4 regions of the Aeribacillus composti genome follow, and region 2 is predicted to be linked to each of the others. Evidence: riboswitches for the same ligand, from Rfam matches in the RefSeq annotation. Region 2 holds a riboswitch; each other region holds the start of a gene.
The links. Region 2 has a riboswitch for thiamine pyrophosphate ahead of RI196_RS07275 (acetylornithine deacetylase). Riboswitches for the same ligand answer to the same signal wherever they lie in the genome.
Positions count from the first base shown of each region.

Region 1: linked by a shared signal. The riboswitch ahead of thiT (energy-coupled thiamine transporter ThiT) and the one ahead of RI196_RS07275 (acetylornithine deacetylase) in region 2 are both predicted to bind thiamine pyrophosphate.
Region 3: linked by a shared signal. The riboswitch ahead of thiC (phosphomethylpyrimidine synthase ThiC) and the one ahead of RI196_RS07275 (acetylornithine deacetylase) in region 2 are both predicted to bind thiamine pyrophosphate.
Region 4: linked by a shared signal. The riboswitch ahead of tenI (thiazole tautomerase TenI) and the one ahead of RI196_RS07275 (acetylornithine deacetylase) in region 2 are both predicted to bind thiamine pyrophosphate.

Region 1 is NZ_CP134501.1:3,274,346-3,282,534, reverse strand. It holds gene pdxR (MocR-like pyridoxine biosynthesis transcription factor PdxR) at 1-1,409, opposite strand, end outside; gene RI196_RS16015 (carbon-nitrogen hydrolase family protein) at 2,269-3,225, shown strand; gene menC (o-succinylbenzoate synthase) at 3,489-4,598, shown strand; gene thiT (energy-coupled thiamine transporter ThiT) at 4,640-5,200, opposite strand; TPP riboswitch at 5,270-5,373, opposite strand; gene RI196_RS16000 (DUF418 domain-containing protein) at 5,546-6,781, shown strand; gene RI196_RS15995 (DUF2179 domain-containing protein) at 6,885-7,430, shown strand; gene RI196_RS15990 (DnaJ family domain-containing protein) at 7,452-7,823, shown strand; gene RI196_RS15985 (hypothetical protein) at 7,865-8,047, opposite strand.
Region 2 is NZ_CP134501.1:1,473,377-1,481,565, forward strand. It holds gene ccpC (transcriptional regulator CcpC) at 1-631, shown strand, start outside; gene dapD (2,3,4,5-tetrahydropyridine-2,6-dicarboxylate N-acetyltransferase) at 706-1,416, shown strand; gene RI196_RS07250 (N-acetyldiaminopimelate deacetylase) at 1,466-2,593, shown strand; gene RI196_RS07255 (mechanosensitive ion channel family protein) at 2,691-3,548, opposite strand; gene RI196_RS07260 (peroxiredoxin) at 3,899-4,447, shown strand; gene RI196_RS07265 (TlpA family protein disulfide reductase) at 4,540-4,995, shown strand; gene RI196_RS07270 (hypothetical protein) at 5,226-5,894, shown strand; TPP riboswitch at 5,960-6,060, shown strand; gene RI196_RS07275 (acetylornithine deacetylase) at 6,185-7,450, shown strand; gene tenA (thiaminase II) at 7,483-8,160, shown strand; gene tenA (thiaminase II) at 8,178-8,189, shown strand, end outside.
Region 3 is NZ_CP134501.1:2,642,372-2,650,560, reverse strand. It holds gene RI196_RS12915 (MGDG synthase family glycosyltransferase) at 1-30, shown strand, start outside; gene thiC (phosphomethylpyrimidine synthase ThiC) at 78-1,820, opposite strand; TPP riboswitch at 1,956-2,071, opposite strand; gene RI196_RS12905 (NfeD family protein) at 2,265-3,548, shown strand; gene floA (flotillin-like protein FloA) at 3,565-4,557, shown strand; gene RI196_RS12895 (YqfB family membrane protein) at 4,586-4,957, shown strand; gene yqfC (sporulation protein YqfC) at 5,021-5,305, shown strand; gene yqfD (sporulation protein YqfD) at 5,316-6,509, shown strand; gene RI196_RS12880 (PhoH family protein) at 6,513-7,475, shown strand; gene RI196_RS12875 (HD family phosphohydrolase) at 7,536-8,189, shown strand, end outside.
Region 4 is NZ_CP134501.1:1,096,301-1,104,489, forward strand. It holds gene RI196_RS05520 (NAD kinase) at 1-684, shown strand, start outside; gene RI196_RS05525 (RluA family pseudouridine synthase) at 699-1,598, shown strand; gene mgtE (magnesium transporter) at 1,703-3,067, shown strand; gene RI196_RS05535 (monovalent cation:proton antiporter family protein) at 3,093-4,946, shown strand; TPP riboswitch at 5,001-5,109, shown strand; gene tenI (thiazole tautomerase TenI) at 5,249-5,848, shown strand; gene thiO (glycine oxidase ThiO) at 5,850-6,962, shown strand; gene thiS (sulfur carrier protein ThiS) at 6,970-7,173, shown strand; gene RI196_RS05555 (thiazole synthase) at 7,180-7,947, shown strand; gene RI196_RS05560 (ThiF family adenylyltransferase) at 7,944-8,189, shown strand, end outside.

The sequences.
Region 1 (8,189 bases), 1.8 Mb from region 2:
GCAAATCTTTTTATTCCTTCATTTATATTTTCTTCATTTTCTCTTGCGAAGGTAAAACGGACATATTTTGTACTTGATCCAAGCGTTGAGCCCGGAACATAAATAACCCCGCGCTTGATCGACTCTTCTAGCAGCTGGATCTCATTAAAGTCTTTCTTTATTTTGCACCATAAATGAATGCCTCCTTGTGGGATATAAAAATCAACATCGTCTTTTAAGTAGAATCGAAGGCTTTTGACAATTTGATCCCTTCTGTTTTCGAGCCGTTTGACTAAGCAGTTGATATGGGCATCGAAGTCGTCAGATTCCAGAAAATCATTGGCAATCCATTGAGTAAAGCTGGCATGACCGAAATCCACTTGCTGTTTGGCATCAGACAATCTTTCAATCACAGGCTTTGGTCCAATAACCCAACCAATTCGCAAACCAGAAGCAACAATTTTTGACAATGAGCTGATATATAAGACATTTCCATGCTCATCCATTGATTTTAGCGGGTAGGTCTCTTCCCCATTAAAGGACGTTAAACTGTAAGGATCGTCTTCAACAATCGGTATTCCATACTCAGACGATATTTCCAATATTTTTTCCCGCCGGTTTTTATGAAGGAAAGCGCCTGATGGATTTTGGAAAGCAGGATTTAAAAAGATCATCCTGATTCGATGTTTTTTATGCAATAGAAGCAAATCATCCGGGTTTATACCGTCTTTGTCAACTGGTAAATAGAAAGGTCTAATTCCGGTTGATTTAAAGACCGGGAGACTGTAATAATACGAAGGCTCTTCTAATGCTATCGCGTCACCCGGCTTTAATAAGCATTGGACGATTAAATATAAAGCTTGCTGCGCTCCTGATGTGATGAGAATGGAAGACGGATTTGTCTCAATTCTCCGATATCGTTTCACATGCTTTGTGATAGTTTTTCTTAATATCTCATTCCCTTGAGGATGATCATATCCTAGGCTTCCGATAAATGACCTTGTCGAAATGATTTCTCGCAAGGAGTCGATTGGAAAAAGATCTTCCGACAATTCACCGCTAGCTAAATTGATTAGTTTATGCTCTTCCATCTCTTTGCGTATTCTCTGGGTCACAGGTAAATTCGGCAAGAACGATCCTGCCTCAATATACCGATTCCAGCTTGGTACACGCTTCTTTGTCATGCCCCATATATCTTTGCTGATTGTTGTTCCGCTTCCTCTCTTTCTCTCGATAAGTCCGTTTGATTCTAATTCGTCATATGCAGCCACAACTGTGCTTCTGTTTATTTGCAGCTTATTGGCCAAAAACCGTTCAGAAGGCAGCGGTTTATCAGGGGGAAATGTGCCATCCGCAATTCCATTTTCAATATATTCGGCCAGCTGTTTATATATAGGCTTTTTTGCATTTCGATCCGGTTTCCAGTCCATATGCTTCACCCTTTAGATTTGCTTGGCACTTCCTGCTATATGGCAAGTTAACCAGGTTCTTTGTTATTTATCTATAGAATGTTCCTATTGAACATAATCGAAAATGTTGTTATATCCATCAAAATTTGAACCTGTTCAAACATTAATTATAACGCTAGATGAAAGAATAATGCCCATCCAATTCAGTAACATTTTACCCATCCACTTTTATTTTAACTTGGAGTTTTTAGCACATGATTTGAACGCTGCTGAAAAATCATTATCTTTTGTAACATGGACGCAATGCTTAAAGCTGTCCTGCCCGATTTTTTCTTTACTTGAAGTTGAAAACCCTTAAAATAGATGTGCGATTTTCGGCAAATTTATTTCACTTTATGGTTCGTCTTGGATAAATGGCTGTTGCAGTATTGAAATTGGATGATTGACAAAATCTTTGATTGGATGGTCCAAAAATTTTTGAACATTTTTATTATGAATAATATACTCCAATTCAAACCGTTTCTCATATTTTACGCTTAATGCTTCTATAGAATTAAGTGTTGATAGTTAGTTCGACACTCAGCCACAGCTGTATTGTACAAAGGAGCATGCTAAGAAATTACCATTAAATTACTTCAGATGAGATATCACATGAAAAGCTCTCATGGAAAAACATAATCCAATTATTTTGAACTCTAATACATGGGCCGGCCCTTCTATGCTAAAAAAGAGGATTATTCAAAGTGTTTTCCTTCCTGTGCAGATTTTTTTATGGAAGATGAATAGGGGGGCAACTTCCGAAGGTTATTGACTTTGAAGGTTCATGAGCTTCGGCATTTAAGATGGCTTTAGATTTTTCAATTTGGTGGAGGGGAAGAATATGTCGAACAGAGCACAAAAGGTTAAAGTTGCTGTTATACAAGCCTCATCTGTTATTATGGACCGAGACGCCACGACAAAAAAGGCGGTTAGCCTCATACATCAAGCTGCTGAAAAAGGAGCAAAGATTGTTGTATTTCCTGAAGCTTTTATTCCCGCTTATCCTAGAGGCTTATCTTTCGGTACAACGATTGGGAGCCGTTCGGCTGAAGGGAGGAAGGATTGGTATAGATACTGGAGCAATTCTGTAGCTGTTCCGGACGAAACGACGGAACAACTGGGCGAAGCGGCTCGAAAAGCAGGTGTCTACCTTGTGATAGGCGTTACAGAAAGGGATAATGAATTTAGCGGCGGGACACTTTACTGTTCTGTTTTATTTTTCGATTCTGACGGACAGTTGTTAGGAAAACACCGCAAATTAAAACCGACTGCAGCAGAACGGATTGTTTGGGGGGAAGGGGATGGAAGCACATTACCAGTGTTTGACACCCCTTATGGAAGAATAGGGGCGCTAATCTGCTGGGAAAATTATATGCCGTTAGCAAGGGCTGCGATGTATGCACAAGGAATTCAAATTTATATTGCCCCAACGGCTGATGCAAGGGAAACTTGGCAGTCAACAATCCGCCACATTGCTTTGGAGGGGAGATGCTTTGTTTTGTCTGCCAATCAATATGTGACAAAAGATATGTATCCGAAAGATTTGGCTTGTTATGATGAACTTGCTTCTTCACCTGAAATAATGAGCAGAGGTGGTAGCGCGATTGTTGGACCGTTGGGCGAATATGTGGCAGAGCCCGTATTTGGCAAGGAAGACATCATCATTGCAGAACTGGATATGAAACAAATCGCCTATAGCCAGTTTGATTTTGATCCTGTTGGGCATTATGCAAGACCTGATGTTTTTAAATTGCTAGTCAACAAAGAGAAGAAGGCAACTATTGAGTGGAAAAATTAATCTCATGATGAGACTCGTTTCTACGATTATCTCATTATTTATTTGAGATTTTACAGTTCAATAAACAATAAGGGAAATAAAGAAATCCCTTGCTCCTTTACATTAAGAAAGCGTTTATTTTATAATTAGTGTAAAACAAACGTTCGAGTGGATTCGCTATTTTAAGAAATATTTTCCGGGAAATATCGAGCCCTCTGGCGAATGGGAATGATTTTGTCGAACTTAGCTGAGAGCTTGTTTAAAAAAGGAGATGCTCTTAATTGATAAAAATTAAGAAAATTGTTTTGCATATATTACAGATGCGTTTGAAAGCCCCATTTTCTACTAGCTATGGAGACATTCACGATCGCGAATTGTTGATCGTAGAAGTAAAGGATGATGATGGTGCAGCCGGTTTTGGAGAAGGGGTTGCTTTTTCCACTCCATGGTATACAGAAGAAACCGTGAAAACAACTGTGCACATGATCGAAGATTTCCTCATTCCGATTTTATCAAAGACGTCGTTTCATCATCCTCGTGAGTTGGCTGAATCGTTTCGTTTTATTCGCAGAAATTATATGGCAAAAGCGGCTTTGGAAGGTGCCGTGTGGGATCTATATGCAAAACAGCAAAATATACCTCTTTCACAAGCTCTCGGGGGAATGAAAAAAGAAGTTGAAGCTGGGGTGAGCATCGGTATTCAGCCGACAATAAAAGATTTAATCAGTCTTATTGAACAATATCAGGAGGAAGGATACAAGAGAGTAAAAATAAAGATTAAACCCGGTTGGGATATTGAAGTAGTTAAGGAAATACGGAAGCATTTTCCGAACTTGGATTTAATGGCTGATGCGAACAGTGCCTATACATTAAAAGATATAAATCATCTAAAACAATTGGATGAGTTTCAATTAATGATGATTGAGCAGCCTCTTGCGCACGATGATATTGTGGATCATAGCAAACTTCAAAAAGAATTGGACACACCGATCTGTTTAGATGAAAGTATTTGTTCCTTCGAAGATGCTCGAAAGGCTGTTGAACTTCGAAGCTGCAAAATTATGAATATAAAAATCGGCCGTGTTGGCGGTTTGACAGAAGCAAAAAAAATCCATGATTTTTGCAAAGAGCAAAATGTTCCAGTTTGGTGCGGAGGGATGCTTGAATCAGGGATTGGACGGGCCCATAATATAGCCTTAGCGACACTTGAACAATTCACACTGCCAGGAGATATATCCAGTTCATCTAAGTATTGGGAAGAAGATATTATTGAACCGGAAATATCGGTTTATAATGGAAAAATTGCCTTGCCTGATAACCCGGGGATCGGTTTTCATGTAAGCCGTGAAAAATTAAAAAAATACACTGTTGAAACGAAAGTATTTACCCTATAAACAAAATCATCCTCTGCATGTTTTGCAGAGGACTATTTTATTTATTTTACAACCAATCTTGGCGCCGCCATAATGAGAATAACAGTAACGACAGCGCATAATACAAAGGCTCCTATCATCGTAATGCCGTTTACGATCAAAGAATAAACGACCGCTGACATTCCTTCTGGTGCATATTCTCCGAAGAAAAAGACACCGCTGATAAAATGCCAAAAATAACGTGCAAAAGCTCCGATGAAGACGCCAAAGATGATGAAAACAAGAGCAGAGCTTTTCTTTCCATCTTTCAGCTTATTTTGGATAGTTTTGCTGAAAAGACCGGCTAAACCGATAAAGGAAAAAGCTAGAAAATAGTCGATGAAGCCTTGAACAGGCGTCAGGATGTATGCATCACCTAATACAATTTGCAATAATCCCCATAAAAAGCCGGAAATGAAGCCAATCTTTGCACCGGATCGAAACGATAATATGAGTACAGGCACCATGGCAATGGATATAGAAATGGCTGATGATAATTGAATGGAAGGGAGAAGATCAAGTATAACTGCCAATGCTGCAAAGATTGCTGCTTCTATTAATAGTAATAAGCGATTTTTTTCCAAAAATAAAACCCCCTGTATATTATTTGCTATCAACAAATATCCATAAGGGGGAAAAAGGCTGTATCATGGATCAGTATACTTCCACATCCCTACGCTAGCATTAACTAACAGGTTCAAAGGGTCTGGACGAAATATCCGTCCACTCTCAGCATATAGCTCCCCTTGTGGATCTGTTGATATTCGAATCTTATGTCTATCATAATAGACTATAAGAAAATTGTCATTCTTTTTTCGCTATATTCAAATAAATTTAAACACGATAAAGCTGAAATGCAGCCTTTGGACAAAAAGTAATGAAAAAAGGGCGTTAACAATAAGAACTTTTTTCAGAATGGGGGTTTTGGTTTGAATCTTAATCGTGAGCGTTATGAAGTAGTGGATGTGGTGCGGGGGGCTGCGATATTTGGCATTTTACTTGTGAATATGGCGCATTTCAGCTATCCAGATGTATATTTATACCAAATAGGCAGCGAAAATTTTTTTACTGAAACATGGAGAACATGGGATTTTCTAACGAAAAATATTTTGGAAATATTTGTACAAATGAAGTTTATTACAATGTTCTCATTATTGTTCGGATTTGGAATCATCATCATGGAGGAACGGGCTTTAGGAAACGGCAGGAACTTTGTTTCTATATATATACGCAGACTGGTGGTGCTTTTTGTATTTGGACTAATTCATTCATTTTTCATCTGGGATGGAGACATTTTAATGGATTATGCTGTGCTGGGGTTTCTTCTCCTTTTTTTCCGGAAGTGTTCCTGGAAAACCCTTTTGGTATGGACTGTATGTTTATTTAGTTTATATTTGCTCCTTATTGGTTTGATGACGGCTGTATCCAATGGTGAGGATGCTTTTGTCCAAAAAAGAGAGCAGGCTGCCTTACTGGAAGAGGAGGCAAGAAACGCAATCCATTCATATCAAAACGGAAGTTTTACTGATATTTTCCATCAGCGTATTCATGATCGGCTTTTTTACATGTCTATGTCTGGCATGTGGCCTTTTCAACCGCTTGTCTATATAATAAACATGCTCCCATATATCAGCATGTTTTTAGTTGGCATGATATTTGCGAAACAAAAGCTTTTTCAAGAACCGGAGAAGCATCGAAGGTTATTAACAGCCATCTGGTTTTTCGGGCTTATCATTGGGCTTCCGTTAAATATTTTTGCGGTCACCGCTAAAAATAGTTTTTACATGGTGTTCGGTGCACCATTTCTCATGTTGTTTTATGTGATCTCTCTCATATTTTTATATTTTCACCCAATCTGCCGGCAAATTGTTAAGAAGATTGCGCCTGTTGGACGCATGTCATTGACAAATTACATCATGCAATCTGTTATTTGTACATATATTTTTTATCATTACGGATTGGGATTGTACGGTAAAGTATACCCCTTCGCCGGTTTTTGGCTTGCACTCGCAATTTTTGCCGTGCAGCTTATCATCAGCCATATTTGGTTTAAATATTTTCAATTAGGGCCGTTGGAGTGGGTATGGAGAACAGCGATGTATTTCAAGCGCCAGCCTATTCGCATGAAAAAGGAAGTTTCGAAGCATAATAACAGATCAAGATGAATTGTAAAAATGTAGTTTCAAATCTCAGATTTTGAGTTTATGATAGCTCTTTCTTTTTGAAAATAATTTATAGAATGATGGAACAAAGGAGTGTCTAGGCAACATGTTTCTACAAGCAATTTTTATTTTTTTGCTGCAATTATTGTATGTACCAGTATTGACGATCCGAACTATTTTGTTAGTGAAAAATCAAACAAAGGCTGCTGCTGGTATAGGTTTGCTAGAAGCAGCGATTTATATTGTCGCTTTAGGAATAGTTTTTCAAGATTTATCTAATATTTACAATATTAGTGCATATATTGTCGGTTTTGGTGCAGGGCTGTTGTTGGGCGGTGAACTGGAGAAAAAGCTGGCTTTTGGATATGTAACATACAATGTGAATTTAATGGATAAAAATTCCGAATTAGTAAAAAAATTGAGGGAGGCTGGTTTTGGGGTTACGGTCTTTCAAGGAGAAGGAATGAATTCGATCAGGTATCGTTTGGAAGTTGTTGCTCAACGCTCTCGGGAGGAAGAATTTTTAAACCTTGTCAATGAAATAGAACCAAAAGCGTTTTTAAGCTCGTATGAAATTCGTTCTTTTAAAGGCGGATATTTAACAAAAGCGATGAAAAAGCGGGTAAAGCGTTTAGAAAAAGGACGAACATAACGGTCGAAGGGAGGGTGAAGCGTGGATATATTTGCAAAAATTGCTGAGGATCGGATCAAAAAGGCATATGAAGAGGGAGAGTTTAAAGAACTTCCCGGGATGGGGAAGCCTCTCCCGCATGACGATTTGTCTGATATTCCGGAAGAACTCCGAATGGCTTATCGTCTTTTGAGAAACGCCGGAATGGTCGATCAAGAAAATGACTTGAAAAAGGAACTATTAACTATTCAAGATTTACTAAAATGCTGTGAAGATGAAGCAGAAAGGAAAAAATTACAACAAAAGCTGTCGGAAAAACAATTAGCATTGGAACGAATCGTGAAGAAAAGGAATATATTCAACACATCTGCATCTCAATTTTATAAAGATAAAGTTTATAAAAAGCTTATTTGACGTTTTCGAAAAAGAATGGTGCCTTTATTTTCGCCATTCTTTTAAATTTGCTGTTTTTTCAAGGCTTCTCTATGGAAGACATAATATAAAGCAAGATTGAAAAAGCCTAAGAAAATGACTATCACCGAAAGCGGAAGCTCCTTTGCAAAACCGACCAAAATTCCAGACAATAAACAGAAGAGAGCAACGAATAAATAAAAATATTTCATAAGTGTCACGACCATTTTTTTGACCCCCAAACAAAGAAAACGTTTTCTTTTATTATAAATCATTTGTCACAAAAACGAAACAAAAAATTCACATTTTGTTCAAAAAATAGACACCGTTTTGACAAAAAGTTATTATACAAAAAGCAGCTTATACTGA
Region 2 (8,189 bases):
AATCTCTGTTTTGGAAGGAGAAGTGTACGGGACGTTAAAGCTTGCAGTGGCATCTATAATCGGCCAGCACTGGCTTCCAAAAGTTTTGAAAAAATATGTACAAAAATACCCTCAGGCGGAAATTTCACTTATAACCGGGTGGTCAAGCGAAATATTAAAATGTTTATATGAAGATGATATTCATATCGGAATCATACGCGGAAACCCTGATTGGAAAGGTTTTAAACAGCATTTGCTGGAAGATACTTTGTATTTAGTTGACACAGAAATTCAAAGCATCGATGATTTAGTACACACAGAGCGGCCTTTTATACAATTTAAAAGTGATTCTACATACTATCAAGAAATACAAGAATGGTGGCACAGGCAATTTAAAAACCCGCCAAAAAGGACAATTGTCGTTGATCAGATCGAGACGTGCAAGCAAATGGCGTATCATGGTATCGGCTTTGCGATTTTGCCTTCTGTCAGCATTGATGAAAAGGATGGTTCGATCTTTCGACTGCCGCTCATTGATCATGAAGGAAAGCCGATTAAAAGGGATACTTGGTTGATCGGGCATGAATCATCGTTAAAGCTTAAACAAGTGCAGGCGTTTATGGAAATCGTCCATCAATTTATTAATGAATGATAAATTTGCTTGTCAATTGATTCTTTTCTTTGATACAGTAATGGGGGTACAGAAAAACAGAGAGGAGTATTGCGATGAAAATGATGGATGCAAACGAAATTATTTCATTTATACAAAACAGTAAAAAAACGACTCCTGTAAAAGTTTATGTAAAAGGTCAATTAGAAGGAATCAACTTTGGAGAACAGTCCAAAACATTTATTACTGGAAACACAGGCATCATCTTTGGAGAATGGTCTGAAATTGAACAAGCACTAGCAGAAAACAAAGATAAAATTGAAGACTATGTTGTTGAAAATGACCGCCGGAACTCAGCGATCCCGCTTCTTGATTTAAAAGGCGTAAAAGCGAGAATTGAACCAGGTGCAATCATCCGTGATCAAGTGGAAATCGGCGATAATGCGGTCATCATGATGGGGGCAGTGATCAATATCGGCGCCGTCATTGGTGAAGGAACGATGATTGACATGAATGCAACATTGGGCGGCCGTGCAACGGTTGGTAAAAACTGCCATATTGGTGCCGGAGCGGTTTTAGCTGGTGTAATTGAGCCGCCTTCTGCAAAACCTGTCGTAATCGAAGATGATGTTTTGATCGGAGCAAACGCCGTCATTTTAGAAGGTGTAAGAGTAGGAAAAGGCGCGGTTGTTGCAGCTGGTGCTGTTGTAGTGGAAGATGTTGAACCGTACACAGTTGTTGCAGGTGTTCCTGCGAAAAAAATTAAAGATATTGACGAAAAAACGAAAGCGAAAATTGAAATTAAGCAAGAATTGCGGCAGCTCTAAATTCGAAGCGTGGACAGCGTCCACGCTTATCCTTTAGGAGGGGACTCATATGAATAAGGATGCGCTTATTGCCATTCGCCGTGATTTGCATAAAATACCTGAACTCGGATTTCAAGAACATAAAACACAAAAATATTTATTAGATTATATTCATTCGCTGCCGAACGAAAGGCTTGAAGTGAAAACATGGAGAACAGGTATTTTCGTGAAGGTCCATGGAACAAATCCTCGAAAAATGATAGCCTACCGGACAGATATTGACGGATTGCCGATTGAAGAAAAAACGGGGCTTTCATTTCAATCAGAACATCCAGGCTTGATGCATGCTTGCGGTCACGACTTTCATATGACGATCGCTTTGGGGGTTTTAACTCATTTCGCCTATCATCCGATTCAAGATGATCTGCTATTCATCTTTCAGCCGGCAGAAGAAGGGCCTGGCGGTGCAGAGCCGATGCTAAACAGCGAGATTATGCAACAATGGATGCCGGATATGATCACTGCGCTTCATATTGCTCCGGAGCTTCCGGTTGGAACTATCGGAATGAAGCCTGGACTACTTTTTGCCAATACGTCCGAGTTGTTTATCGATTTAACCGGGAAGGGAGGCCATGCCGCTTTTCCGCACACGACACATGATATGGTCGTCGCTGCTTGCGCCCTTGTCACCCAACTGCAATCCATCGTTAGCCGCAATATAGATCCTTTGGAAAGTGCTGTAATTACCATTGGAAAAATTGCAAGCGGCACGATACAAAATATAATTGCCGATCATGCCAGATTGGAAGGAACGATTCGCACATTTTCTGTCGAATCGATGGAAAAAGTGAAAAAGCGGATTGAAGACATGGTCAAAGGTATAGAAATCGGCTACCAATGCAAAGCAGAAATTGACTGGGGTTCGATGTATTATCAAGTGTGGAATGATGAAGCGTTATCAAAAGAATTTATGGAGTTTGTCCAGAATGAAACAGAAGTTCAACTCCACGTATGCAAAGAAGCGATGACTGGGGAAGATTTCGGCTATATGCTGGCGAAAATTCCGGGATTTATGTTTTGGCTTGGAGTTGATTCTCCTTACGGCCTTCATCATGCGAAGCTTTCACCAAATGAACAAGCAATCTTTAAAGCGGTCGATCTTATTTGTCAATATTTTGAATGGAAAGGCAATAAATAGAAGATTCATAGCCTCCTGCATAAAGCAAGAGAAAAAAATTAGAAATACGTTCTATACAAACACGAAGTCATAATTAAAAAGGAAAGGGGATGAGATATCATCCTCTTTCCTTTTGCTGCTCGTTCTTATGAATCATCACTTGATGAGGGAACGGAATTTCGATGCCGTTTTCATCAAGCACTTCTTTTAGCCGTTTCCGGAGCTTTCTTTCAACAGCCCACTGCTCCATGTTTTTCGTTTTGGCAATGATGCGGATGATCACATCAGACGAGCCGAAATTTTGCACTCCTAAAACGTCCGGACCTTCCACAACCTCTTCAGTTTCTTTTGCAAATTGGTCGCAAGCTTCTTGAAGAATGGACATGACCCTATTTAAGTCTTCATTATACGATATGCTGATATCAACAAGGGCTTGCATATTTCCTCTAGAATGATTGGAAAGGCCGACAATCTGCCTGTTTGGAACATAATGCAATGTGCCGTCAAAGCCTCGGATTTGCGTCGTTCGTAAACCGACAGCTTCCACAATGCCTGAATAATTGCCTGTAGTGACATAATCTCCAACATCAAGTTGTTTTTCTAGGAGAAGGAAAAATCCTGTCACAACATCGCTGACGAGCCCTTGAGCTCCAAAGCCGATCGCAAGACCAACAACCCCAGCCCCGGCTAAAAGCGCTGTGACATTGTAGCCAAACACTTGAAAAACGGTAACAATAAAAATGAAAAACAGGGCATAATGAAAGAAATTCAATACTAATGTTTGCAGCGTTTTAGCCCGCGTGATGGAAATTTCCTTCCGATTCTCAAGCCCCTCAAACATTTTGTGAATAATTTTATTGCCGATTGATTTGACGATAATATATGCAATGTAAATTCCAATAAGCTTGGCCAAAACTTCTCCTGTTTTTAAAGCCAGATCAGCCCAATCAATAGATTCAAAAAAGTTCAAAACCATTTCCCCTTTCTTTTCAAGCCAATCATTTGGTTATTTTACGGGATCATGTTAAACTGAATGTACAGTTGAAAGTTTAACATAGAAAAAGGAATTTTCAATGATTGTTACATTTTTTTAATGATAGCGGCGAAAATTGGAAATAGTATTATTGTTCTCTTCACCGCAATGAAAATGTAAAACAGATTATTTAAATTAATTATTACTTAAAATTGACTAAAATTTTGTTGTTATATATAATAGTAATCGGAGGAAGGATATTGAGAAAATACTCAATTCATTCTCATTTGTTTTTGAAGGAAACAATCAAAAAGTTTCCTTTAAAATAAAATTTTAAAATGGAGGGTTACATAATGGCAGAGCGTTTGGTTGGTAAACAAGCTCCACGTTTTGAAATGGATGCCGTTTTGCCAAACAAAGAGTTTGGTAAAGTAAGCTTGGAAGAAATCATGAAACAAGGAAAATGGACAGTTCTTTTCTTTTATCCAATGGACTTCACTTTCGTTTGTCCAACTGAAATCACAGCTATTTCTGACCGTTATGAAGAATTTGAAGATCTTGATGCAGAAGTGATTGGTGTATCAACTGACACAATTCACACACACTTAGCTTGGATTAAAACTCCTCGCGAAGAGAACGGTTTAGGCGATATTAAATATCCGCTTGCAGCAGATACAAATCATCAAGTATCAAGAGACTACGGCGTTTTAATCGAAGAAGAAGGAGTTGCTCTTCGCGGATTGTTCATCATCAATCCAGAAGGCGAACTTCAATATCAAACAGTATTCCATAACAACATTGGCCGCGATGTTGATGAAACATTGCGTGTACTTCAAGCGCTTCAAACTGGCGGACTTTGCCCAGCAAACTGGAAGCCTGGTCAAGAAACGCTTAAAGTATAATGAAGCTTTTCATTCAAAGGGCCTAGCGGTACGTTAGGCCTTTTTTCAAACGATTATTTTTTTGATATTCATTCTTCAAGGAGGAAACGGAAATGAAATTACGTGAGCCAATGCCTGAATTAGTCGGAGCAACAACTTGGCTGAATGGCGAAGTAACGAAAGAGCAATTAATCGGTGAAAAACCAACATTAATCCATTTTTGGTCAATCAGCTGCCATTTGTGTAAAGAAGCAATGCCGAAAGTAAATGAGTTCCGCGATCAATATAAAGATAAACTGAACGTAGTAGCTGTTCATATGCCTCGCTCCGAAAAGGATTTAGATATTGATGATATTAAAAAAGTAGCGGAAGAACACGGGATTACGCAACCGATCTTTGTTGACAACGAACATAAATTAACCGATGCTTTTGAAAATCAATATGTACCTGCATATTATGTTTTTGATAAAAACGGCATTCTTCGCCACTTCCAAGCAGGAGGAAGCGGAATGAAAATGCTGGAAAAACGTGTTAATCGTGTGTTAGCGGAAACAGAAAACGCTGAATGATTTAACCATCTGCAAAACATTGCAGGTGGTTTTTCATTTAGAAACGGCTTTTCGCCTTTGAAAGGACTTGTTTTTATTGCTTCGAAGCTTTCAAAAGATAAGCATTTCCCATTTACCATTCATCCGGCATCCTTTTTCCAGCTCTTCAATCCTAAAGAAATGATTCACATTCCAAATCACAACATGCTATAATAAATGATGCTAGTTTGAACAAAAAGGAGCATAGGTGGATGGCAAAACAATCACAAACTTTTTCCATTATGAATCTATTAAAGGTGCTTTTGGCTGTCATCGTTATCCTTTTCCTATTTTATTTGCTTGCGTTTAACGACGTCGTCGTGCGTTTTATATCTCTGCTATTAAATGGATGTTTAGTTGTTCTCGCCTTCCTTGTCTATCGGAAAATAGACTATATGATAAAGATGAAAGAAGAACGAAAAGAGCCTATTCAAACCGAAAAGCTGCCTGATGAAACAGAAATGGCGCGAAAAGAACAGCAATTAAATAAACTGGAGCTTGATAAAACGCAATTGTTGGAGGAGCTATTAACAAAAGCCGGTATCGAAGAGGAAGAAAAACAAAAGTACCGAGCCAAAATTAGAGAAAAAGAGGATGAAGCTTCAAAGCTTCAACAAGAGCTGGCATTCATGAAAGGCCGGATTGCCAACTTGATTTTAAAAAGAGATCCTGAGATCGAGCGGATTGTCCTGCTGCTTGATGCGGATTTTATATTAAATCATTCGTTAGTGGAAATTAATCAAAGGTTTCAGGAAATTAGCGGCAGTTTTTCTGAACAATCCATCGAGCATTTGAAAAAGGCTAATTATATTGATCAACATTTGCAATTTACTCGAATTGGTTATCGTGAATTATTAAAGACGGCAAAAAGGATCAATTAACCGTTAGCTTGTATTTTTCTATATTTTATGATTTAATGAAATTAAATGAAAATTTCATAATATTAACATACCACTAGGGGAGCCGAAAGGCTGAGAAAGGCGTGTGCCTTGACCCTTTGAACCTGATCTAGATCATACTAGCGTAGGGAAGTGGTGCAGTAATATCGAAACCTGTCTATAGGTTTTGTATATACTTGCCCGTTCCCTTATATTGGGAACGGGCTTTTTGCATTACAAGGCTGGTTGGCAAACCATTTTTCAAAACAAAATGTTAAGAAAGGGGAGACAACGTGTTACAAACGCTATTTCAGCAAATTGATGAAAGGGAAGAAGAACTTCTGAATCTTCTAAAAACACTCGTATCGTTTGAAACGCCGAGCCCTCCGGCAAGAAATGCAAAAGAGGCTCAAAAGTATGTCGCCTCATATTTGGAAGACATCGGCTTTTCCATTGATCAATGGGATTTATATGAACAAGATCCAGTCGTAGTAGGAACGAAAAAAGGAAAAGATCCAGAAAATTACCACAGTTTAATTATTAACGGGCATATTGATGTCGCTTCAATCGAAGAGGGAGAAGAATGGCTAACGCCTCCTTTTGAGGCAACGGTTAAAGGGGATTACATATATGGACGCGGTGTAGCGGATATGAAAGGGGGAATGGCTGCCAGTCTGTTTGCATTAAAGCTGCTGCAAGAAAACGGCATTGAGCCGGGAGGGGATATCATTTTTCAGTCCGTCGTCGGTGAAGAAGTAGGCGAAGCAGGAACAAAATCGTGCTGCGACCGGGGATATCGAGCTGATTTTGCCATCGTTGTCGATTCAAGCAACTGTGAAATACAAGGGCAGGGCGGGGTGATCACGGGCTGGATTACGATTGAAAGCCCCGAGACATTTCACGATGGCACGAGAAGACAAATGATTCATGCCGGCGGGAAGCTTTTTGGGGCAAGCGCGATTGAAAAAATGATGAAAATTATTGAAGGACTGCGAGAGCTTGAACAGCATTGGGCAGTGATGAAAACGAGCAAAGGCTTTCCGCCTGGTTCTGCCACAATTAATCCAGCAGTGATTGAAGGTGGAAGGCACGCCGCTTTTGTGGCCGATAAATGTTCCCTTTGGATTACCGTTCACTATTACCCGGAAGAGCATTATGTAGAGGTGATCCGGGAAATTGAAGAACATATCCATCATGTTGCAATGGCTGATCCATGGCTTCGGAAATATCCTCCGAAATTTAAATGGGGCGGCACATCGATGATTGAAGATCGAGGAGAAATTTTCCCAGCTTTTTCATATGACGAACATTCACTCGGAGTGAAAACATTACAAAAAGCACATAAACTGGCATTTAATGAGGAAGCAAAGCTGACGATGTCCCCTACTGTGACAGACGGCGGCTGGCTGAGTGAAGCGGGAATTCCCGTCGTTTTATATGGACCGGGCACGCTTGAAGATGCACATTCGGTGAATGAAAAGCTGTCCATCCCCCAATTAAAAACATTTACAAAATCGCTGATCGCGTTTTTATTTGATTGGTATCAGAAAAAACGATGACAATTACAAAAGCTGCGAAAGGGGTAATTCAAATGTTTACAGACCGATTGTATAAAACTGCAAAACCGATTTGGGAAGCGAGTTACCATCATCCGTTTGTTCAAGGAATCGGCAATGGGACGCTGGATATCGACAAATTTCGCTTTTTTATGGAGCAGGATTATCTTTATTTAATCGAATACTGCCGCCTGTTTGCCCTTGGAAGCTTAAAGGCTCACAATCTTCAAACAATGACAGTTTTTGCTGATCTTCTACATTCGACGTTAAAAGTGGAAATGGATTTGCATCGTCAATACGCTGAAAGAATAGGAATAGAGAAGGAAAAATTAGAACAAGTTCAGCCTGCTGCTACAACCGTTGCATATACGAGCTATATGTTAAATGTGTCGCAGCGAGGATCATTGGCAGAACTGGTTGCCGCAGTCCTTCCATGTACATGGAGCTATTATGAAATCGGCACACGCTTACATGAGATTCCTGGTGCCAGTGAACATGAGTTTTACGGCGAGTGGGTAAAAATGTACGCATCAACAGAATTCGGTGAATTGGCAAAATGGCTGAAAGATTTAATGAATGAGCTTGCAGAAGGAAAACGGGAAGAAGAATTGAAATGGCTGGAAGATATTTTTGTCACAACGAGCAAATACGAATATATGTTTTGGGAAATGTCTGAACGAAAAGAAATGTGGCCAATCGAAATCAATTCTTAATATAGGAGAGAATGAACATGAAATTTTCT
Region 3 (8,189 bases), 1.2 Mb from region 2:
GGATTGATCAAACGTTTAATGAATGAATAGCTCCTGGAAGCCATTAAAGCTTCTAGGAGCATTAGTTTGAAAATTATTTATCGATAAAGGGATGACCCGCCCTCTATAAATTCTTTTGCTTTTTGCCTCAAACCTTCCTGAACGAAATCAGAATCACTTGAACCGGCCATTTTTCTTAAATTGTGGGAAATTTTCATCGAGCAAAATTTTGGACCGCACATAGAACAAAAATGGGCAATTTTCGCTCCTTCTGCCGGCAAAGTTTCGTCATGATATTCGCGTGCCCGTTCAGGATCGAGAGAAAGATTAAATTGGTCGTTCCAGCGAAATTCAAAACGGGCTTTTGATAAAGCATCATCCCTTATTTGGGCGCCTGGATGCCCTTTTGCCAAATCTGCGGCATGGGCTGCAATTTTATAAGCAACAACACCTTGGCGCACATCCTCTTTATTGGGAAGGCCTAAATGCTCTTTCGGAGTTACATAACATAGCATGGCCGTTCCGTACCAGCCGATCATGGCTGCTCCAATGGCTGACGTAATATGATCATAGCCGGGAGCAATATCGGTCGTTAATGGACCGAGGGTATAAAAAGGAGCCCCCTTGCAAATTTCATTTTCTAAATCAACATTTTCTTTAATTTTATGCATCGGAATGTGCCCAGGGCCTTCGATCATGACTTGGACATCATGTTTCCAGGCGATTTCCGTCAATTCACCGAGCGTTTTCAATTCGGCAAATTGCGCTTCATCATTGGCATCTCGAATAGATCCGGGACGCAAGCCGTCACCTAATGAAACGGCAATATCATATGTTTTTAAAATTTCGCAAATCTCTTCAAAATGAGTGTATAAAAAGTTTTCTTGATGATGCGCCATACACCACTGCGCCATGATCGAACCGCCGCGGGATACGATTCCGGTCGTCCGGTTGACGGTCAAAGGGATATAGCGAAGCAGCACGCCGGCATGTATAGTAAAATAATCGACCCCTTGTTCTGCTTGCTCAATTAATGTATCACGGTAAATTTCCCATGTTAACTCTTCAGCAACGCCATTTACTTTTTCGAGCGCTTGGTAAATCGGGACGGTTCCAACCGGCACGGGCGAGTTGCGGATGATAAATTCTCTTGTTGCATGAATTTTTTTTCCTGTTGACAGGTCCATAATTGTGTCAGCGCCCCAGCGGATGGCCCAAAGCATCTTCTCAACTTCTTCTTCGATTGACGATGTTACAGCTGAATTGCCAATGTTGGCATTAATTTTTACATGAAAGTTCCGGCCGATGATCATCGGTTCACTTTCCGGGTGATTAATGTTGGACGGAATAATGGCCCTGCCGGCAGCGACTTCTTGACGAACGAATTCAGGATCCATGTTTTCACGAATCGCCACAAACTCCATCTCTGGGGTGATGATCCCCTTTTTTGCATAGTGCATTTGTGTAACGACAGCACCTTTTTTTGCTTTGAAAGGCTTTCGATGAAAAGGTGTGGCAATATTGTGATCTTCCCAATTGCGAAATCCATTATCCTCAGGCTTTACCTGGCGCCCGTCATATTCTACAACATCATGACGGTCTAAAATCCACTGTTTGCGTACAGCCGGCAAACCTTTATGAATATCTGCCTGAAAATCAGGATCTGTATAGGGACCGCTCGTGTCATAAACCTTTACAGGTTCATTTTCAAACGTTCCCGCTTCCGTTTTCGTGGGAGTTAATTGAATTTCCCTCATCGGAACCCGAATATCGGGTCTTGACCCAGTCACATAAATTTTTTTGCTTGCTGGAAACTGCATGTTTTCGAAATAATGTTTCATTTTTCTCCTCCTCCATTTTTTTATCTGAAGATGTGCATAGAAAAATAGGAGGGGAGATGGGATGTGAAAAATAAAAACGGGTTCGCTTTAGCACGAACCCGATCAATTCAATATAGAAAAAGAAGGCAATACAAATACTCCCGCTACCTACTTCCCTACGCTGGCATCATCCAGATCAGGTTCAAAGGGTTGAAGAACTTCAGGCGCGTTCTTCTCTCAGTCCAGCTAATTGGACACCCCTAGTAGATGGTTATATATTTTTTTTAATAGTAACATAATATGAAAAATAATGAAAATATTTTTTCGTTTCATGTATGTTTGCAGAATTGTTGATTTTTGAAACTTTCTGCGCAATTGTCCGTAATAATATTAGGCAAAAAATAAGGGGGGAGAGGCCTGAAATCAAACAATAAGTTTTTCGCTATTTGCGCTCTGCTGCTCATCTTGTCGATTATTTGTGCGTCTTTTGATGCCAAATCAGCTGAAGGGAAAACCGTTTATTTTATTCCGATTGAAAATACAATTGAAAAAGGGTTGGTGCATTTTATTAAACGATCCATTCAGGAGGCGGAAAAAGAAAAAGCGGATGTCATTGTTTTTGAATTGAACACTCCTGGCGGTGCTTTAGAGGCAGCGATAGAAATAGGTAAAATGATTATGGATACAGATATCAAAACAATCGCTTATGTAAATAAACATGCGATTTCCGCAGGGGCTTATATAGCATTAAGGGCTGATCAAATATATTACCATCCTGGCGGTACCATTGGGTCAGCAGCTGTCATTGACTCCAATGGCAATGCTGCAGAAGTAAAAGTGCAATCGTTTTGGAAAGCAGAGATGAGAAATGCTGCTGAGGTTCATGGCAGAGACCCTATGTTCGCTGAGGCGATGGTAGACAGCAGCTTGGATATGCCCGAATATGGTGCAGAAAAAGTAGAATTACTAACATTAACAGCAAAACAAGCGATGGAAGTCGGGTATGGTGAAGGCATCGCCAAAAGCCGGGCAGAGCTTTTGAAATCGATCGGAATGGAAGGTGCAAAAGTCCAGGAGACTGAGGAGACGTTTGCTGAAAAAATAGCCCGTTTTGTAACAAACATGTATACCATTCCGATATTATTAACGATTAGCGGTTTAGGGTTTGTGTTAGAATTGTACACTCCTGGGTTTGGCATTCCTGGTTTTATTGGACTATTGGCGCTGTTTTTGTTTTTCTTCGGTCATTTTATTGCAGGGCTTGCGGGATTGGAAACGGTTGTTTTGTTCGTGCTTGGGGTTCTGCTTATAATTGCAGAATTGTTTGTTCCAGGAGGAATTATTGGAGCAATCGGTTTTCTTTCAGTCCTTTTAAGTTTATTTTTAGCAGCTGATCATATAGGACATATGGCGGTTTCTCTTTTTATTGCCGGTTCCATTTCGATATTCACAATATTCATTATGTCAAAGGTGATTGGTAAGCGTATGAAATGGTTTAAAAAAATTATTTTAAATGATTCAATCAGCACGGAGAAAGGTTATGTATCCAATCAAAATCGTACAGATTTAATTGGGAAAACGGGTGTAACTGTGACTGCTTTACGGCCGGCAGGAACAGTAATGACCGATGGAGAGGAAAGATTGGATGTTGTGACAGAAGGGACGTATATTGAGAAAGGAAAAAAAGTGAAAATTGTTAAAGTAGAAGGCTCACGAATTGTTGTGAGAGCTATTAATGAAAATGAATAGGAGGTAGGTATGTCACATGGATGTATCATTTTTTCTTTTACTAGGTCTTATCGTATTAGGTCTTATTTTGCTTGGCATTTTGTTCTCTTTTGTGCCGATTATGCTTTGGATTTCCGCTCTGGCAGCTGGCGTTCGCATCAGTATTTTGACTCTTATTGGAATGAGGCTGCGCAGAGTCATTCCAAGTCGAGTGATCAATCCGTTAATTAAAGCGCATAAAGCCGGCCTTGATGTCACAACAAATCAATTGGAAAGCCATTATTTAGCAGGAGGAAATGTCGATCGAGTTGTCAACGCATTAATTGCAGCTGAAAGAGCTAATATTGAATTGAGCTTTGAACGTTGTGCTGCGATTGATTTAGCGGGAAGAGACGTGCTTGAAGCCGTTCAAATGAGCGTAAATCCGAAAGTAATCGAAACCCCGTTTATTGCAGGGGTTGCCATGGACGGAATTGAAGTGAAAGCAAAAGCCCGCATCACGGTGCGAGCCAATATCGACCGGCTTGTTGGCGGTGCCGGGGAAGAAACGATTATCGCACGTGTAGGTGAAGGAATTGTCAGCACCATTGGTTCTTCTGATGATCATAAAAAAGTGCTGGAAAACCCTGATATGATTTCGCAAACAGTTTTAAACAAAGGACTCGATTCAGGAACAGCCTTTGAAATTTTATCCATCGACATCGCGGACGTTGACATCGGCAAAAACATCGGTGCGATCCTGCAGACAGATCAAGCGGAAGCAGACAAAAACATCGCGCAAGCTAAAGCGGAGGAACGCAGGGCGATGGCGGTGGCAAGAGAGCAGGAAATGCGCGCTAAAGTTGAAGAAATGCGGGCAAAAGTTGTTGAGGCGGAAGCGCAAGTTCCGCTGGCAATGGCGGAAGCTTTAAAATCAGGAAATATTGGAGTTATGGATTATATGAACATCAAAAACATTACTGCTGATACAAATATGCGTGATTCTATCGGAAAAATGACAAAAAACTCTGCTGGTGATGAAGAAGAATGATCTTTCTGTCCATCAAAGGAGGTGTCATATGGAAATATTTGAAAATCCGCTGTTCATTGTTATTTTAATCGGGATTATTTCTTCTTTGTTTGGCAGAAATAAAAAAGATCAAGAGCAGCAGAAAAAAAGGAAACAAGCAGCAAAACAAACAAAACAAAGGGTTAAAAATGTTTCGACAAGCCCTCCAAATGAATGGAATCAAATTCAAAATGTACACACAGGCCTATCCAGCCAAATAAAAAAAGCTGAAAAAGACAAATCGAATATGAAATCTTTTCATAATAAAAAACAGAAACCATCAGCTTTACACATGCATTCAGCTGCAAAAGGAGTCATTTGGAGCGTCATTTTAGATGAACCCCGATCCAAAAAGCCCCATCGGTCGAATTTCATAAAATAAATGAATTAATGGTGTTAATCCCCTTTTGTCTCTCATAAATATGAGGATGAAGGGGGTTCTTTTATGGGCAAAAAATGGCATCAGCGAATAAAAAGCATATTGACAGAAGGATTGCAAATACCAGCTGACGTCATGATGGATCTTCCCCGTGTTACGATGATCGGTACATTGCATATATATATAGAAAATCATAAAGGACTGCTTTCCTTTACAGATAAAGAGATTCGAGTATTGCTGCAGCAAGGCCAGATGCTCATTAAAGGAAGCGATTTTGTGATGAAAGCGATATTGCCAGAAGAGCTCCTTGTAGAAGGGAAAATTGAACAAGTATTATATATTGATCAGTAGGGGGATCGGGATGCGGAACAATTGGTTGTTATATTTTACAGGCTTCGTTCAGGTAATAGCGGAAGGAACCGGCTCAGAAAGAATGTTGAACGATTGCACGCGGCTTGGCATTGTCACAATAAATGTAAAGCGGCTGGAAAACGGTGCAATTTCTTTTTTTATACGCCTTAAAGATGTACAGGCTTTACGAAAAGTAGTTCGTAAACATGAATGTAAGTGCACCTTTCACCAAAGGATAGGATTTCCATTTTTATTAAAAAAATCATGGAGAAATTTTGGTTTTGTTATTGGAATTGTTCTGTTCATTGCCATTACATTTCTTTTATCCAACATGATTTGGCATATTGAAATAAAAGGGGCTAGTCCGAAAACAGAGCATTTAATACAAAAAGAATTGGACAAAATAGGAATTAAAAGAGGGACGTTTCAGTTTTTGACATCGAGCAATCAAACAGTTCAAAATCGTTTGATGAGCCAAATAGATGATATAACATGGATCGGTGTCAAATTAAAAGGAACGACATATTCTCTGGAAGTAGCCGAAAAGAAAAAAGAGCAAAAAAGCAAAGTGGAGGGGCCGAGGCATTTAGTGGCCGCGAAGGAAGCTGTTATAGCAAAAATGTATGTTGAAAAAGGACAACCTTTAGTAGACGTTCATGATTTTGTTAGAAAAGGACAAATATTAGTTTCCGGTGTAGTTGGAGAAGGTGATAAAATACGAAAAGTGGCAGCAGACGGAGAAGTATTAGGCGAAACTTGGTATATTTCAACAGTGGAGGTGCCGCTTCAAACAACTTTCCAGTTATTTTCAGGAAAGTCAGTCACGAAGCATTTTCTCTCCTTTCGTTCTTTTTCCCTTCCTATTTGGGGGATGTTTCGCAATGATGAATCGGAATATCCGCAATATACGGTGGAGAGAGACGAGCGTCCATTAAAATTTTTAAAATGGGATCTTCCAGTTAACTATAAGAAAGAAACGATTCGTGAGACGGAAACCTTTCACAGAAAATATTCTGTGGATGAAGCGAAACGGCAAGCGATTGCTGCCGGGAAAAATGACTTATTTCGAAAACTTGGAAAAGATGTCAAAATTGTTGGCGAAAAAGTTTTGCACGAAGACGTCGAGAATGGTAAAGTAAGATTGAAAATACACTTCCAAGTTATTGAAAACATTGTAAAAATAAAACGGGTTCAGGGAGATTAGAGAATGACAGAAGATTTAGTCACAATCAGCCAGAGTTTAGAAAATCCGAATGAAGCCATTAATTTATTTGGGATTCATGATGTTCATTTAAAAAGAATTGAAGAAGAGTTAAACGTATCGATCATTTCGCGCGGTGAAGCGGTATATGTTTCAGGAGATAAAGAAAAAGCTGAACTGGTTGAAGACATCTTGAAATCCCTTCTTTCGGTTATTCGAAAAGGAATTTCGATTAACGAACAAGACGTACTTTATGCAACAAAAATGGCGAAAAGTGGGAAGATCGATGAATTTGAATCCCTATACGATGAAGAAGTTGCGAAAAATGCAAAAGGAAAAACCATTCGTGTAAAAACGCTAGGTCAACGAAAGTATTTTCAAGCAATTAAAACGCATGATTTAGTATTTGGAATCGGTCCAGCAGGAACAGGAAAAACGTTTCTCGCTGTTGTCATGGCCGTCCATTGCTTGAAAAATGGGCTTGTAAATAAAATCATATTAACGCGGCCGGCCGTTGAAGCTGGTGAAAATTTAGGTTTTTTGCCCGGCGATTTAAAAGAAAAGGTAGATCCTTATTTAAGACCTTTATATGATGCTCTACACGATATTTTAGGCGTGGACCATACGGAGCGCTTGTTAGAAAGAGGAGTTATTGAAATTGCTCCATTGGCGTATATGCGCGGAAGAACACTTGAGGATGCGTTCGTTATTTTAGATGAAGCGCAAAATACAACAACTCAGCAAATGAAAATGTTTCTAACCCGTTTAGGCTTTGGATCCAAAATGGTCATTACAGGCGACCTGACACAAGTGGATTTGCCCAAAGGAGTAAAATCAGGACTGCTTGAAGCGAATGAAAAATTATCGGGCATTCGGGGCATTTCATTCGTATATTTAAAGGAAACTGATGTCGTGCGGCACCCGCTCGTTTCAAAAATTATTGAGGCTTATGAAAAAGATGATCAGTAAGACCCGCTCATCATGACCGGGTCATTTTTTGCATAGAATTGATCGGAGGTGCTGTGACAAATGAAAAGAAAAATGGATCGCAAAGACAGGAAACAGCCGATATTCCATTTTTTGAAAAAAATGCAATCCCTTCATCTTTTCTTATATCCCGTTATTGGAGTAATTTTGTTTATCGTTTTATACAGCAATGTAGAACCGGACACGTTTGATGCCAAATTATTTTCAGTATCCGACCAAACGATTTACGCACCTGTTACCGTTGTCGATAAGGAAATGACGGAAAAGAGAAGAGAAGAAGCTGCTGAAAGCGTGGAAGATCAATATGTGCTAAAAAAAGAATATGCGGACAACAGTGTGGATTTGGTCGAATCTTTATTTGATGCCATCATGGAGGCTTCTTCTAATGCCGAAATGAGCAGCAAAGAGAAGCTTGACAGGCTTAAAAGCAGTTTAGGAGATATGTATGATAAATATCCTGAAAGCGTATATACATCGTTGTTAAGTGCGAATGAAGGACAGCTTACGCTGGCGAAAGATGCGGTTGTTACGGCTGTCAATGAAACGATGAGCGAGCCGATTCCGGCTGAAAAATTAGAAGAAGCGAGAAACAAAGTGAAAGAACGGCTTCAAAACGTGAATTTGCCGGATAAGATACGCTCAGCAGCTGAAGAGATTGGACGCAGCGCAATTATTTCCAATTATGTATTTGACCCT
Region 4 (8,189 bases), 380 kb from region 2:
ATCGTGATTTCCGTCGGGGGAGACGGAACATTGCTTTATGCATTTCATCGATATAATAAACGATTGGATAAAACAGCGTTTATAGGAGTTCATACGGGGCATTTAGGATTTTATGCCGACTGGCTCCCGAATGAAATTGAAAAAATGGTGATTGCAATTGCTAAAACACCGTTTCAGATCGTTGAATATCCATTGCTTGAAGTGGTGGTCCGGCATAATGGCGGGAGTGAAGCCTCCTACCTTGCGCTAAATGAATGCACAGTGAAAAGCATTGAAGGGACTCTCGTCATGAATATAGAAATTAAAGGGCTTCTCTTTGAAACATTTCGAGGAGATGGGTTGTGTATTTCAACACCGACAGGAAGCACCGCCTACAATAAAGCGCTTGGCGGTGCTCTCATTCATCCTTCACTGCGGGCTATTCAATTAACAGAAATGGCTTCCATAAACAACAGGGTGTTCCGGACAATCGGCTCGCCGTTAATTTTGCCTGACCACCATACGTGTATGCTAAAGCCTGTCAATGATGTTGATTTTCAAATTACAATCGATCATTTAACACTTCTTCACAAAAACGTCAGGTCCATCCAATGCCGGGTCGCACAGGAAAAGGTAAGGTTTGCGAGATTTCGGCCTTTCCCATTTTGGAAGCGGGTCCGGGACTCGTTTATTGGCGACAGATAAAGGAAAGAAAAAACATGGGGACATTTCAGCTTCATTGGGACATCAAAAAAGAACATCATGGCTGGCTGCTTAGAGAATTTTTGCGGGAGCATCATATTTCTAAATCCGCTTTAACAGATATTAAATTTAACGGTGGAAAAATTGTCGTTAACGGGAACGAAAAAAATGTCCGATACGTCTTACAAGAAGGCGATCAAGTAACCGTCCATTTTCCGGAAGAAAAGAGAAGCCAGTCGCTCATTCCAGAGAACATACCATTGGACATTGTTTATGAAGACGATTATTGCCTTATTGTAAATAAACCGGCGTTTTTGTCCACCATTCCGTCTAGAGAGCATCCGTCAGGAAGTCTTGCGAACGGGCTTTTACACTATTATGATCAACAGCGGCAAAATCTTACGGTGCATATCGTCAATCGGCTTGACCGGGATACATCCGGGCTGCTTCTTGTAGCCAAACATCGCTACAGCCATTTTCTTTTTTCAAAGGAACAGCAAAAAGGAGCGGTAAAACGGACATACATCGCAATTGTCCATGGAAGGATCAGCGAAGACGAAGGCACCATCGATGCGCCAATTGCAAGAAAGAACGATAGCATCATCGAGAGAACTGTCAGGGAGGATGGAAAAAAAGCTATTACGCATTTTCGGGTCATAAGCCGCTTTTCTGACAAAACGGTTGTTGAGGTAAAGCCTGTAACTGGTAGAACTCATCAAATTCGTCTACATATGTCCTATATAGGTCATCCGCTTTTAGGAGATTCGCTTTATGGTGGACAAAAAGAAGAAATTGACCGCCATGCCCTCCACAGTCAGTCGCTGTCCTTCTATCATCCCGTTTTGCATAAAAATTTGACGTATATTTGCAAGCTTCCTCCTGATATGGAAAAAATAATAAAGCATGCGCGCCTGTAAGTGCATGCTTTTGTTATGAAAAAATGTACGACAAAATCAGATAGATTTGTTAATATAGTAAAACACAAAACTTTTCGATATTTTTCCGGAAAGGAGGAGATTTTATGCAGCCTAAAACAGATGCACCGGAATACAGACAGTTGATGATTGACAAGCTGAGAGAGAACAATGTAGAGGAATTCCGTTCGCTGTTTTTTGAGCTACATCCATATGATCAGGCAAAATTTTTTCTAAAACTTGACCAGCCGGATAGAATGCTTTTATATCAAATTCTATCTCCGGAAGAAATGGCGAATGTTTTTGAAAATATAAGGGATGATAAAAACCGCTACAAATCGCTGCTTGAGGAAATGCATCCGGCATTTGCCGCCAAAATGATGGAATACATGTACGCTGATGATGCGGCAGATGTATTAAGTGAGCTGACAAAAGAGAAAATTTCCAGCTATTTAACCATCATGGACGCTCAAACTGCCAAAAGCATAAGCGAGCTTCTTGATTATGAACAATTTACCGCAGGAAGTATTATGACAACCGAGTTCGTTGCCATTAATGCCAATTATACGGTGCAGTCAACGATGGACTTGCTGCGGAAAGAAGCTCCTGATGCGGAAACAATATATTATTTATATGTGATTGACGAAGAGAAACATCTTGTTGGTGTCCTGTCGTTAAGAGATTTAATTGTTCATGAAGACGATACTTTGATTGCTGACATTATGAAAAAGAAAGTCTACTCGGTATCTGTGGCGGATGATCAGGAAGAAGTAGCAAGAAAGATGAAGGACTACAATTTTTTGGCTCTTCCGGTTGTTGATTTTCAACATCGTCTTGTTGGAATTATAACTGTTGATGATATTATTGATGTGCTGGACGAAGAGGCTTCTGACGATTATTCGAAACTGGCCGCTGTCTCGGATGTAGATTCATATGATCCGAATGCTGTTTCTGCTGCCAAAAAAAGATTGCCATGGCTTATTATTCTCCTATTTTTAGGAATGTTCACCGCCGGCCTAATCGGCCAGTTTGAAGAAACGTTGAACAAAGTGGCAACTTTAGCGCTCTTTATACCATTAATTGCAGGGATGGCTGGAAATACAGGAACACAAGCTCTCGCTGTTGCCGTAAGAAGAATTGCAACAGGCGAAGGCACTTCCGAACGCGTGTGGAAAATTATTCTCAAAGAAGCTGGAACCGGCTTGATTACCGGAACAGTATGCGGAATTGTTGTTGCACTGACAATTTTTATTTGGAAGCAGAAATTTTTCTTAGGACTGCTAGTGGGTCTTTCCATATTGTCAACGCTGACTGTTGCGACAATTGCCGGGGCGTTTGTTCCTCTTGTCATGCACAGGCTTCGTATTGACCCGGCTGTGGCCTCCGGTCCATTTATTACAACGATTAATGATATGATCAGCATTTTGATTTATTTTGGCATGGCGACACTATTTATGAACTATTTGCTCTAACAAAATTAGCTAAAGGAGGCGTAATATGGAATCACATGCAGTAACCTCTCTTGTCATCGTGTTGGTAGGCGCTTTTTTAACCCCGATTTTGCTGCATCGGTTCAAACTGGCATTCATTCCTGTCGTCGTTGCGGAAATTATTGTCGGATTAATCATCGGGAAAACGGGATTTAATTTAGTGCAAGAAGATGTATGGCTGTCAACTCTCTCAACGCTGGGATTTATATTTCTCATGTTTTTAAGCGGGCTTGAGATTGATTTCACCATTTTCTCCAAAGAGAAGAAAAAAGAAGAAAAGCTGTCCAACGGAAAAAAAGCTCCTCATACTTTTTTGGTTGCGTCAATTGTTTTTCTTGGCATTTTCGTTGTTTCATTACTTTTATCGTATTTGTTAATGTGGATGGGATTTATCCGCAATGCCTTTTTCATGACGTTAGTGATTTCAACGATTTCTTTAGGAGTAGTAGTGCCGACGCTGAAAGACGAGCAAATTATGAAAACAACCATCGGCCAAATTATTTTGCTGGTGGCTGTCATAGCCGACCTTGTCACCATGATTTTGCTGGCGGTTTTTGTCTCCTTAAACAGCGAAGGAGAAAGCAATACGTGGCTTCTGCTTCTTTTGTTTGCAGCAGGCGTACTGCTTTACTTCATTGGCAAAAGGTTTAAAAGTCGATCCTTTATTAAATCGATGTCAAAAGGAACGGTTCAAATTGGAACAAGGGCGGTTTTTACGTTAATTCTCGCACTTGTAGGTTTATCGGAAACGCTTGGGGCAGAAAATATTTTAGGCGCCTTCCTTGCGGGAGTTTTAGTCTCGCTTTTATCGCCTAATTCAGACTTGGTGCAAAAGCTAGATTCGTTTGGCTACGGTTTTTTAATCCCGATCTTTTTTGTCATGATAGGGGTGGAATTGGATTTATGGGAATTGATCAAAGATCCGAACCTTCTTTTGTTAATTCCTTTGTTATTTCTCGCCCTCTTGATCTCAAAGTTTATTCCCGTTTTTGTGCTGAGAAAATGGTATGATACGAATACAACGATTGCGGCGGCGTTCTTGTTGACTGCTACTTTATCATTAGTTATTGCGGCAGCTGAAATTGGACAGCGAATCGAACTGATTGATAAGCAAATGGCTGACGCACTAATAGTAGTTGCCGTGTTAACAAGCATTATCACGCCGATAGGATTTAAAAAATTATTCCCTAAAAAAATGGCGGTGCAGCCTAAAAAGAAAATTGCTTTTATTGGTGCAAATCAAATGACCCTTCCAGTCACAAGAGAATTGGACAAAAATTTGTATGAAGCAACCGTATATCATACACAGCAAGACAAAATTGAAAACGGGACTGCTCAATCGGTGTTTAAAATTGAAGAATTGAAAGACTATTCGATAGAATCATTGAATGAACACCACATAATGGAAGCTGATATAGTAATAGTGGCTACTGGGGATGAAGAAAGAAATGCGGAAATTGCGACATATGCAAAAGAATGCGGCGTAGAACAGGTCATCGCCTCAATTTCTTCCCCGGAGTTGGATCAAGCATTAAAAGAAAAGGGGATCAGCGTATTTTCCGTCATGCTGTCAACAAAAACGCTGCTCAGGGCTTTGATCGAATCGCCTGGCGTTATGCGGATCTTAACAAACCAAGACAACTCTCTTTATCAAATTAATATGAATAACCGAAAATATGATGGAATGAAGCTTCGATACTTTCCGTTTACAGGAGATTGTATCTTTGTCCGGATTTTTCGAGGTGAAGATTCCATTGTGCCTCACGGCGATACCGAATTGAAAAAAGGGGACCGCTTGATTGTAACGGGTTCCCGCAAATATGTAAATGAGTTAAAAGATGAGCTGGAATTTAGCAAATAATATTTGCAAACAAAACAAATTGTGATAGCATGAAATTAGTATGAAAATTTAATAAGCATCCACTAGGGGAGCCTTTGGAAAGGCTGAGATTAAAGTGTTGACTTTAAGACCCTTTGAACCTGATCTGGATGATGCCAGCGTAGGGAAGTGGGAATTTGAAACATATGTCTGATATTCCATTACCACTTTCCAGCAAGGAAGGTGGTTTTTTATTGTTTCCAGTCTCACCCTTGGACAGCTGCTTTCCAGTTTTGAACCTTGAAAGACGAGTGTGAGCGTCTTTCTCATGAAAGGAATGTACAATGTTGGAACTTCATGCCGTAACAGACGGAACAAAACCGGTCAACGAGCTAATACGCATAATTTTGTCCATATCAGATCATGTTGATTACGTTCATATACGAGAAAAAAATAAAAGACCATGTGAGATCATTCATCTTGTAGAACAGCTTTTGGCAAACGGGATAAGGAGAGAACAGCTTGTTATCAACGATCGGCTCGATGTTGCGCTCCTAACAGGCGTTCAAAATGTTCATCTTCCGGGAACCGGCCTGCCGGTAAAAAAAGTGAAAAGCGCTTTTCCGCAAATAAAAGCCGGTGTCAGCGTCCATTCATTAGATGAAGCGGTAAAAGCAGAAAAAGACGGAGCAGACTATTGTTTTTTCGGAAACGTTTTTGAAACGAACAGTAAAAAAGGACTTCCGGCAAAGGGAACAGATTTGCTTAGGAAAATCGTTGGACACGTCAATATTCCTATTATCGCCATCGGTGGGATCACGCCTGATAATATGCAAAAGGTTTTAGAAAAAAAAGCAAGCGGTATTGCCGTTATGTCCTATATCTTTTCTTCGAAAGATCCAGAGAGCGCTGCCAAACTTTTCAGGAAAGGGGAAGCTTTTTAAAATGAACGTTTTTGATGTTGGAATCATCGGGGGAGGGGTCATCGGCCAAGGGATCGCCTATGAGCTATCAAAAGCAGGGCTGAAGACCGCCGTGTTTGAAAGCGGCGAAATCGGAGGTAAAGCGACATCCGCTGCAGCAGGAATGCTGGGTGCCCATTCTGAAAATGAAAAAAGAGACATATTTTTTGAGCTATGCTTAGAGAGCCGAAATTTATATCCGAGCCTTGCAAAAGAATTATTGGAGCAATCTGGTGTGGATATTGAGCTTGTGCAGGAAGGCATGTATCGGCTTGCATTTACTGAGGAAGAAGGCCGCTTTCTGCAATCGCTCGCAGATGAGAATGAACTAGAATGGCATTCAAGGGAAAACGTACTGGCAAATGAGCCACATGTTTCTGAAGACATTGCGGGAGCTCTTTGGCTTAAGCATGACGGCCAAGTGAAAGGTTCATCTGTTTGCCACGCATATGCGAAAGGCGCTAGAAAATATGGTGCATCTATTTTTGAACAATGTCCTGTTTTCGACGTGATTAAAGAGGGAAAAGCATACAAGCTTGTCACTTCCCAAGGAGTTTTTATATGTGGAAAAGTCGTCGTTTCAAGCGGAGTTTGGAGTGGCTTTTTCTTTGAAAAGCTGGGGCTGAGAAATCCAATGAAGCCCGTTAAAGGAGAATGCTTAGCCATAAAACCGAAAAAACTGGTGATCAACAAAACAGTGTTTTACGAGCACTGTTATATCGTACCGAAAAAAGACGGCACCGTTATTATTGGAGCAACTTCTTATGAAAACGACTGGGATACGCATCCGACAGTCAAAGGAGTATCCGAATTAATGATAAAGGTTCAGAAAATTATGCCAGAAATCGGGTCTGAACCGGTCGTTAGTGCTTGGTCGTCGCTCAGGCCGCAAACAGCTGACGGCTGGCCGTATTTTGCCGAGCACCCGGAGCATGAGGGGATCTTTTTTGCGACCGGCCATTATCGAAACGGCATTCTTCTAGCGCCGATTACAAGCTTGATCGTAAAAGACATGATTTTGAAAACGAATCAATATGAGCGTTATATTCATACCTTTTCTTTAAACAGATTGCTTTCTGATGCGAAAGGGAGGTGATGAAACGGTGAAACTTCGCATCAACGGCCAGCAGATGGAAGTGGAGAATAGTGTTCGAAGCATTGAAGATTTGCTGAACTTTTTTCAATTACAGGAAAGAATTGTTGTCGTTGAACGAAATGGTGAAATTGTTTCAAAAGAACAATACAGTATCCAGACATTAAATGATGGTGATCAAATTGAAATTGTCCATTTTGTTGGAGGGGGATGATGATTCATGTTAAAAATAGGTGATAAAACATTTCAGTCGAGATTAATGTTAGGAACTGGAAAATATCCGTCTTTTGAGATACAAAAAGAAGCGGTGGAAGCCTCAGGTGCTGAAATTTTGACATTTGCCGTCAGAAGAATGAATATTTACGAGCCTTCACAGCCAAATTTTTTGGAGATGTTGGATTTATCAAAATATACGCTTCTGCCGAACACGGCTGGGGCAAAAACTGCGGAGGAAGCAGTCAGAATCGCCAAGCTTGCGAAGGCATCAGGATTATGTGATATGATTAAGGTGGAAGTAATTGGAGATGATAAAACGCTTCTCCCTGATCCGATTGAAACATTGAAGGCATCAGAGATGTTATTGGAAGAAGGGTTTATTGTTCTTCCATACACTTCAGACGATGTTGTTCTGGCGAAGAAGCTTGAAGAATTAGGGGTTCATGCCATCATGCCGGGAGCATCTCCGATCGGATCAGGCCAAGGAATTGTCAATCCTCTCAATTTATCATTTATTATTGAGCAAGCAAATATTCCAGTCATTGTTGATGCCGGAATCGGTTCGCCGGCAGATTGCGCACTCGCCATGGAGATGGGAGCAGATGGTATCTTATTAAATACAGCTGTTTCCGGTGCAAAAGATCCTGTGAAAATGGCGAAGGCAATGAAGCTGGCGATTGAAGCAGGCAGACTTGGATATGAAGCAGGACGCATTCCGAAAAAACGGTATGCACAAGCAAGCAGTCCAACGGAAGGAATGTTAACGACATAATGGAACGATATTCTCGCCAAATCTTGTTTTCTCCTATTGGAGAAGAGGGACAAAAAAAATTGCTGAAAAGCCATGTGCTCATTGTTGGAGCTGGAGCACTCGGCTGTGCAAGCGCTGAAATGTTAGCCCGTGCTGGAATCGGTAAAATAACCATCATTGACCGTGATTATGTCGATTGGAGCAATCTCGGGCGTCAACAGCTGTATACGGAAGAGGATGCGAAACAAAAGCTGCCAAAAGCG